DNA from 2 places in the Bradyrhizobium guangzhouense genome. Region 1 is predicted to be linked to the other one. Evidence: riboswitches for the same ligand, from Rfam matches in the RefSeq annotation. Region 1 holds a riboswitch; the other holds the start of a gene.
The links. A riboswitch is a leader RNA that binds a small molecule or an ion and turns the genes downstream of it on or off. The one in region 1 is predicted to bind S-adenosylmethionine.
Positions count from the first base shown of each region.

Region 2: another riboswitch for S-adenosylmethionine. It lies ahead of metX (homoserine O-acetyltransferase MetX); the one in region 1 lies ahead of XH91_RS32840 (O-succinylhomoserine sulfhydrylase).

Region 1 is NZ_CP030053.1:6,888,725-6,892,931, reverse strand. It holds gene XH91_RS32850 (SGNH/GDSL hydrolase family protein) at 1-8, shown strand, start outside; gene XH91_RS32845 (SGNH/GDSL hydrolase family protein) at 21-1,022, shown strand; gene XH91_RS32840 (O-succinylhomoserine sulfhydrylase) at 1,109-2,296, opposite strand; SAM riboswitch at 2,371-2,450, opposite strand; gene XH91_RS32835 (2'-deoxycytidine 5'-triphosphate deaminase) at 2,531-3,667, shown strand; gene XH91_RS32830 (hypothetical protein) at 3,729-4,085, opposite strand; gene XH91_RS32825 (hypothetical protein) at 4,097-4,207, opposite strand, start outside.
Region 2 is NZ_CP030053.1:6,560,422-6,564,628, forward strand. It holds gene XH91_RS31255 (alpha/beta fold hydrolase) at 1-590, shown strand, start outside; gene metW (methionine biosynthesis protein MetW) at 707-1,366, opposite strand; gene metX (homoserine O-acetyltransferase MetX) at 1,382-2,599, opposite strand; SAM riboswitch at 2,694-2,773, opposite strand; gene XH91_RS31270 (chorismate mutase) at 2,934-3,782, shown strand; gene hisC (histidinol-phosphate transaminase) at 3,818-4,207, shown strand, end outside.

The sequences.
Region 1 (4,207 bases):
AGAATTGAGGTCTAGCGTTAATGAGTTCTTTCCGCCCTTTTGGCCTGTCGACATGGTTGGCCGCGCCCGCAGCAGCCGTGCTGCTGATGCTGACGCCTGTGGTGCAGGCCCCTGCTCGAGCTCAGGCCGCCGAGGCGACATCAGCTCCGCAGCAAGCTGCTAACCCCGCGCCCGCATCGCCGTCGCAGACGACGGTTGCTGCGACGACCCAGCCGCCCGGCGAGCAGCGCGGCCTCACTTCGCGCGCCATCGACAAGGTGAAGCAGGTCGCGAAATCCGCCGGCGATATTTTCAGCCGCGTGCCGTGCTTGCCGCCGAAAGGCAGCGCGAAGACGATGGGCTCGCTGCCGCATGTCGCGGGTAAGCTCGTCGCGGGCAAGCCCGTCGTGATCGTCGCGTTCGGCTCGTCGTCGACGGCGGGCTATGGCGCGAGCTCGCCCGATTTCAACTATCCCAACCGTCTCGCCGCGCAGCTGCGCCGGCAATATCCGACCGCTGACATCACCGTCATCAATGCCGGCGTCGGCGGCGAAGACGCGCCCGAGATGATGAAGCGCCTCCAGAAGGAGGTGATCGACGTGCATCCGGATCTCGTGATCTGGCAGGTCGGCACCAACGCCGTGCTGCGCAATCTCGATCCCGGCGACACCGCCAGGATGGTCGAGGACGGCATCGCCCGGATCCAGGCGGCGGGCGATGCCGACGTCGTGCTGGTCGACCCGCAATATTCGCCCAGGGTCACCGAGCGTCCCGAAAGCGCAGGCAAGATGGTGAAGCTGCTCGGCAAGGTCGCCGAGCTTCGTCACGTCGGCATCTTCCCGCGCTTCGAGGTGATGCGCGACTGGCACGAGAAGCAGGCGCTTCCGGTCGAGAGTTTCGTGATCGCCGATGGGCTGCACATGAACGATTGGGGCTATGCCTGCTTCGCCCAGCTGCTCGGCGACGACATCATCCACTCGGTCGGCCAGATCAAGCTCGGGGTGAATGTGCCTGCGGACGTGCGGACGTACCGGCCGATGTAAGTGGCTGTGCCGTATCTTCGTAGGGTGGGTTACGCCAGCCGACTGAGCTTTGCGCAGCCTGCTGGCTAAACCACCCTACCAAGCAATCACGCCTTCTCGAGCGCCGCCGTCAGATCCTCGATCAGATCATCCGCATGCTCGAGGCCGGCCGAGAAGCGGATGAATCCCTCGCTGATGCCGAGCGCCGCGCGATCCTCCGGCTTCAGCCGCTGATGCGTCGTGGTCGCCGGATGCGTGACGAGGCTCTTGGCATCGCCGAGATTGTTCGAGATCTTTGCAAGCTTCAGTTCGTTGAGGACGCGGAACGCAGCCGCCTTCCCGCCCTTGACCTCGAAGCCGACCAGCGTCGAGCCGCCGCGCATCTGCTTCTTCACCAGTGCCGCCTGCGGATGGTCCTCGCGGCCGGGATAGACCAGCCGCGAGATTTTCGGATGGCTCGCCAGCACGTCGGCGATGCGCGCTGCCGTGTCGGTCTGCGCGCGCACGCGCACACCCAACGTCTCCAGACCCTTGAGCAGGACCCAGGCGTTGAACGGCGAGATCGACGGGCCGGTCTGGCGCATGAAATTGTGGATGTGCTCGGCGATGAAAGCTTCCGAGGACAGGATGATGCCGCCGAGGCAGCGGCCCTGGCCGTCAATGTGCTTGGTCGCGGAGTAGACGACGACGTCGGCCCCGAGCGCAAGCGGGCTCTGCCAGATCGGCGTCGCGAACACGTTGTCGACCACCAGCCGCGCACCGCCCTTGTGCGCGATCTCGGCAATCGAGGGAATGTCGAGCACGTCGAGCGTCGGATTGGTCGGGCTCTCCAGGAAGAAGGTCTTGGTGTTCGGCTTCACCGCGCGCTGCCATTGGTCCAGATTGGCACCGTCGACCAGCGTGGTCTCGATGCCGTAGCGCGGAAGCAGATCCTGGATGACGTAGAGACACGAGCCGAACAGCGCACGCGACGCCACGACATGGTCGCCGGCCTTGAGCGGCGCGAGGATCGCCGTCGTCACCGCGGCCATGCCCGTCGCCGCCGAGCGTGCCGCTTCTGCGCCTTCGAGCTCGATCATGCGGCGCTCGAACATCGCGATCGTCGGGTTCGAGTAGCGCGAATAGATGAAGCCCGGGTCCTCGCCCTTGAACCGCGCCTCGCACTCCTCGGCGCTGTTGTAGACGTAGCCCTGGGTCAGGAACAGCGCTTCCGACGTCTCGCCATATTGCGAGCGCAGGGTGCCGGAATGGACCAGGCGGGTTTCGGGGCGGTAAGAGGCAGGCGACTTCGACATAGGACCCTCCGAGATGACCGTCTCGTCGAAAACGGTCACAAAAAAACCGGCCTGGATATCTCCACGGGCCGGGATCACAGAGGTCCCCGGCCTGTTTAGCGACTTATTTAACGTGGCTGCAAGCCGGCCGGCTCAAATCACCACGGGATAAGTGATGCTCATATTCCGCAATGCCCTTTCCGTCAAGGCGTCCATCGGATAGCCGTAAAAGGCTCGTATTTTCCGCAAGTCCGGATGTACTTGACCCCTGATGAGGACCCCCGGTTGACGTTCACGGTTGCCGCCGACGCCAATGGTATCCTGCCCGACCGCATGATCGCGGCGATGGCGGAAGCGGGCCTCATCCTGCCCGCCTATGATTTCGTCGAAAGCCAGATCCAGCCGGCGAGTCTCGACCTGCGCCTCGGCGATATCGCCTATCGTGTGCGTGCGAGCTTCCTGCCCGGCCCCGGCGCCACCGTCGCCGAGCGCATCGACCAGTTGAAGCTGCACGAGTTCAGCCTTGCCGACGGTGCGGTGCTGGAGACCAACTGCGTCTACATCGTGCCGCTGCTGGAGAGCCTGGCGCTGCCGCCGGAGATCGTCGCGGCGGCCAATCCGAAAAGCTCGACAGGCCGGCTCGACGTCTTCACCCGCGTCATCGCCGACGGCACGCGTCGTTTCGACATGATCGGCGCCGGCTATCACGGTCCGCTCTATGCCGAAATCAGCCCGAAGACGTTTCCCGTGCTGGTGCGCGAAGGCTCGCGCCTGTCGCAGGTGCGCTTCCGCACGGGCGATGCCATCCTCAATGCCGACGCGCTCGAAAGCTTGCATGCCGTTGAGCGTCTCGTCGACATTGACGATGCCGATCTCACCGGCGGCGTCGCCGTCTCGGTCGATCTCTCCGGCGAGAAGGGCAGTGGCTTCGTCGGCTACCGCGCCAAGCGCCACACCGGCGTCGTCGATGTCGATCGCCGTTCCGGCTATGCGGTGGAAGATTTCTGGGAGCCGATCTCGGCCCGTCCCGACGGCAGCCTGATCCTCGATCCCGGCGAGTTCTACATTCTCGCCTCCAAGGAAGCCGTGCAGGTCCCACCGGATTACGCCGCGGAGATGGTGCCGTTCGATCCCTTGGTCGGCGAATTCCGCGTGCACTATGCCGGCTTCTTCGATCCCGGCTTCGGCTATGCCGGTGCGGGCGGGCAAGGCGCGCGCGCCGTGCTGGAAGTGCGTTCGCGCGAAGTGCCGTTCATCCTGGAGCACGGCCAGATCGTCGGCCGCCTCGTCTACGAGAAGATGCTGGCGCGCCCCGACGCGATGTACGGCCAGCGTATCGGCTCCAATTACCAGGCGCAGGGCCTCAAGCTCAGCAAGCATTTTCGGGTGTAGCGCCGGCCGCAGCGCAAATTCGGGCATGGTTTGTCCGCCCGGCGCGTAGATTGGCGACGCATCAGGTCATGCTGCCCGGAATGAAACAGCGGACGCGCGGATGGCCATCCATGTAGAGCTTCCATACCATCGTCCGCCCGGCGAGATTGGGTTGTTTGATGACAGCGCCGTCCGGCACGAGCACCCATTCGTCGTCGATACGAACGCTGTATTGCCCGTGATCGGACTTCCAGTTCGGTTCGGATACCACGTAGGCGTCAGAGTCCTCACAACACTTCCCGAATTCGCTCTGCAGACTCTCGAACCAGGGCTTAAGCGGGGAGTTCGCATAGCGGCCGTCGTCTCGCGCAAGCGTTGCAGTAGTGAACAACAAGTGCAGCAGGCAGACCGAGATTGATGTCCGATTCATCGTTCTCATTGCCGCCTCGGTCAATCCGGAAAATTAGCTTCGGCAAGTGCCGCTGGCGCGCCAGGCGCCGGGCGTACAAAGACAAAACGGGAAGTCACCGGTATTTCCGCGTCGTAGCGACCATCTTGGCC
Region 2 (4,207 bases), 330 kb from region 1:
TCGGCCTCTCGATGGGCGCGTACTCGTCGCTTCAGATCGGATTGAATGCGCCGCAGCGTGCGCTGTCGATGACGCTCGCTGGCGTCGGCTCAGGTTCCGAACTCGAGACTCTCGACGCCTGGCGCAAGCAGTGCCGCGCCAATGCCGAGCAATTCGAGACGCTGGGCTCTGCGGAAGTCGCAAAGATCACGCGCGAGGCACCGAGCCGGATTCCCTTCCTGGTGAAGGACCCGCGCGGCCATGCGGATTTTTATGTTGCGCTGGCGCGGCATGATGCCAAGGGTTCTGCCAACACGATGCGCGGCTTCCAGGGCGGCCGGCCGTCGATCTACACGCTGGCGGATGCGATCAGGAAGGTGGCAACGCCGGCACTGATCATCTGCGGCGACGAGGACGATCCTTGCATCGGCGCGAGCCTGTTCCTGAAGAAACACCTGCCCGCGGCGGGGCTCGCGATGTTTCCGAAGTCGGGCCATGTGCTCAATCTCGAAGAGCCCGCGTTGTTCAACGAGAGCGTGGAGCGGTTCGTGACACTGGTGGAAGCGGGACGCTGGCCGGTGCGCGATCCGAGGTCGCTGGTGGCGCATTAGTCGGCATTCCGGGATGCGCCGGCAGGCTCCGGCCCGGAATCCATTCAGCCACAGAAACTGAGGCGCAATGGATTCCGGGCTCGATGCTTCGCATCGCCCCGGAATGACGGAGGCTATTACTTCCCGCCGCGCGTGAGCAGAAACACACCCTGCTCGCCGAACAGATTCCACACCCACCAGGGCAAGCGCAGCCGCAGCGGGCGGCCGTAGAGATCGAGCGCTTCGGCGCGCTCCATCTTGACGTGGATCTCGTCGCAGAGCTCGACGAAATCCTTGATGGTGCAGAAATGGATGTTGGCGGTGTCATACCAGCTCGCCGGCAGATTCTCCGTGCGCGGCATGTGACCGCCGATCAGGAGCTGGAGGCGCATCCGCCAGAAGCCGAAATTGGGGAACGAGACGATGGCGCGGCGGCCGATGCGCAGAAGGTTCTCCAGCACGACCTTGGGCTGACGCGTCGCCTGCAGCGTCTGCGACAGGATCACGTAGTCGAATGCGTCATCAGGGTAATTGACGAGGTCGGTGTCGGCATCGCCCTGCACCACAGCGAGGCCCTTGGCCACGCAGCGATTGACGCCCTCACGCGACAGCTCGATGCCGCGGCCGTCGATGCCGCGGGTCTCCAGCAGTTGAAGCAGATCGCCGTCGCCGCAGCCGACGTCGAGCACCTTTGAGCCCGGCTTGACCATCTCGGCGACCAGCAGATGGTCGGCGCGAAATGGGCCCGACTGGTCGCCCGCAAGGCCATTCAGAGGCAGCACTTCCTGTACAGACATTGCGAGCCGTCCTCGTTAGCCATTCTTGCCGGTGAGCCCGCGCGCCTTGCCTGCCGACTGCAGGAAGGCGCGCGAAATGTCGAAGAACTCAGGCACGTCGAGCAGGAAGGCGTCGTGGCCGCGATCGGTCTCGATCTCGGCGAACGACACCCGCGCGCTCGACGCATTCAACGCGTGCACCAGCGCGCGTGATTCAGAGGTCGGGAACAGCCAGTCGCTGGTGAAGGAGACCACGCAGAACCGGGTCTCGATCCCCGCGAACGCTTTCGCAAGCACGCCACCATGGTCGGCGGCGATGTCGAAATAATCCATCGCGCGGGTCAGGTAGAGATAGGAATTGGCGTCGAAACGCTCGACGAAGGACGAGCCCTGGTAGCGCAGATAAGACTCGACCTGGAAATCGGCGTCGAACGAGAAGGTCGGCAGCTCCCGGTCCTGCATGCGCCGGCCGAACTTGCGATGCAAAGCGGCGTCTGAGAGATAAGTGATGTGCGCGGCCATGCGCGCGACCGCGAGGCCGCGATGCGGATGGATGCCCTGATCGGCATAGGCGCCATTGTGCCAGTCGGGATCGGCCATCACGGCCTGGCGGCCGAGCTCGTGGAAGGCGATGTTCTGCGCCGAGTGCCGCGTCGAACAGGCGATCGCGAGCGCGGAATAGACGCGGCTCGGATAGGCCGCGGTCCATTGCAGCACCTGCATGCCGCCCATCGAGCCGCCGACGACGGCGAACAGCGTGTCGATGCCGAGCCGGTCGATCAGCATCGCCTGCGCGCGCACCATGTCGGGAATGGTGATGACGGGGAAATCGAGGCCCCACACCTTGCCGGTGGCGGGATTGATCGAGGCAGGCCCGGTCGAGCCCATGCAGCCGCCGATCACGTTGGAGCAGATGATGAAATACTTGCTGGGATCGAGCGGCCGGCCGGGACCGACCAGCGTCTCCCACCAGCCTGATTTGCCGGTGACCGGATGCACATTTGCGACGTGCTGATCGCCGGTCAGCGCATGGCAGATCAGCACGGCATTGGAGCGATCGGCGTTGAGCTCGCCATAGGTCTTGTAGGCGATCTGGAACGGGGTGAGATCGACGCCGCAATCGAGCCGCAGCGGCTGGTCCGCGCCGAACAGCGCGACCTCCGAGCTCGGATGATCGACCTCATGCGACCGATCGTCGGCACTGATCGTGGGACTTGGGATCGTAGGACTTGGGACAGACTTGACGCCAACCATCTCTGACCATCGACCTCGTTAGCGATCGGACTTTCTGATCGCGACTGACATCAGGCCATGAAAAACCCGGCCTGAACGATAGGTTCGGCCGGGATCGAAAGCGTCCCCGGCCTGTTTAGCGAGTTTTTTAACGTGGCTGCAAGCCGGCCGGCTCAAATGACCACGGAACGGGCAAAAACCTACTGGCTTGGGCCGAATTCGTCAAGTCGCGGTCTGGCTTCGCCAAAATCGTCTCTTAACCGGCAGCCTTGCAGGACGTCATTTCTCTTTGCTTTCGCCGGCCTGACTGCCTAATCAGGACATTCTCCGCAGCCTCGCAACCGCCCAGTCAGATATGTCCCAACGTCCGCCCGCGCCACCATCGCTCCAGGAATTGCGCAAGGAGATCGACGCGATCGACGAGGCCATGCATCGCCTGTTGATGCAGCGCGGCGACATCATCGACCGCCTGATCCAGGTGAAGCAGACCCAGGAGGTCGGCTCGGCGTTCCGGCCCGCGCGCGAGGCCTCGATGATGCGCGAGATCGTGCAGCGTCATCGCGGCATTCTGCCGCTCGACACGGTCGAGAGCATCTGGCGCGTCATCATCTCGACCTTCACCTATGTCCAGGCACCGTTCTCCGTGCATGCCGACATCTCGGCAAGCGAGCCGGCGATGCGCGATTCCGTGCGCTTCCATTTCGGCTTCACGGTGCCTTACGTCGCGCATTTCAGCGCGCAGGCGGCGGTCGAGGCGGTGGCGAAATCCAAGGGCGACCTCGCGCTGGTCTCGGCGACCTCCAGCCGCACACCGTGGTGGCTGGAGCTGGAAGCGATGGGCGCGCCGAAGATCATCGCGCGCCTGCCCTTCGTCGAACGCGCCGACCATCCGGCGTCGCTGCCCGTGTTCGCGATCTCGCGCGTCGCCGACAGCGCCGTCGTGACGGAGGTCGAGACCTTCAGCGTGCGCGTATCCGGATGGAATGCCGAAGTCGCGCGGGCGCTGTCGCCGCTCGCCGACATCGTGGCGGTGCCGGATACCGCCTTTGACGGCGCGGCGCTGCTGGTTTCGGTTACGTCAGACACCAGCATCGACAAGATCAGGGCTGGCCTGATCGAGGCGGGAGCCTCGGTGCGCTCCACGGCCCTCGTCGGCAGCCACGCAACGCGCTATACGGTGACCCCGACCGGGCCAAAATCGTAAATCGCGTACCGCCTAAGCTACTTTCGGAGTTGAAGATGTCCCGCCCCGTGCCGAATCCCGGCATTCTCGATATTGCGCCCTATACGCCCGGCAAGACCCCGGTGCCGGAGCCGGGCCGCAAGGTGTTCAAGCTCTCGGCCAACGAGACGCCGTTCGGACCCTCGCCCAAGGCGATCGAGGCCTTCAAGCACGTCGCGGATCATCTGGAAGACTATCCTGAGGGAACCTCGCGCGTGCTGCGCGAGGCGATCGGCCGCCACTACGGCCTCGATCCAAACCGCATCATCTGCGGCGCCGGCTCGGACGAGATCCTCAATCTGCTCGCCCACACCTATCTCAGCCATGGCGACGAGGCGATCTCGACCACGCACGGCTTCCTGGTCTACCCGATCGCGACCATGGCGGTCGGCGCCAAGAACGTCGTT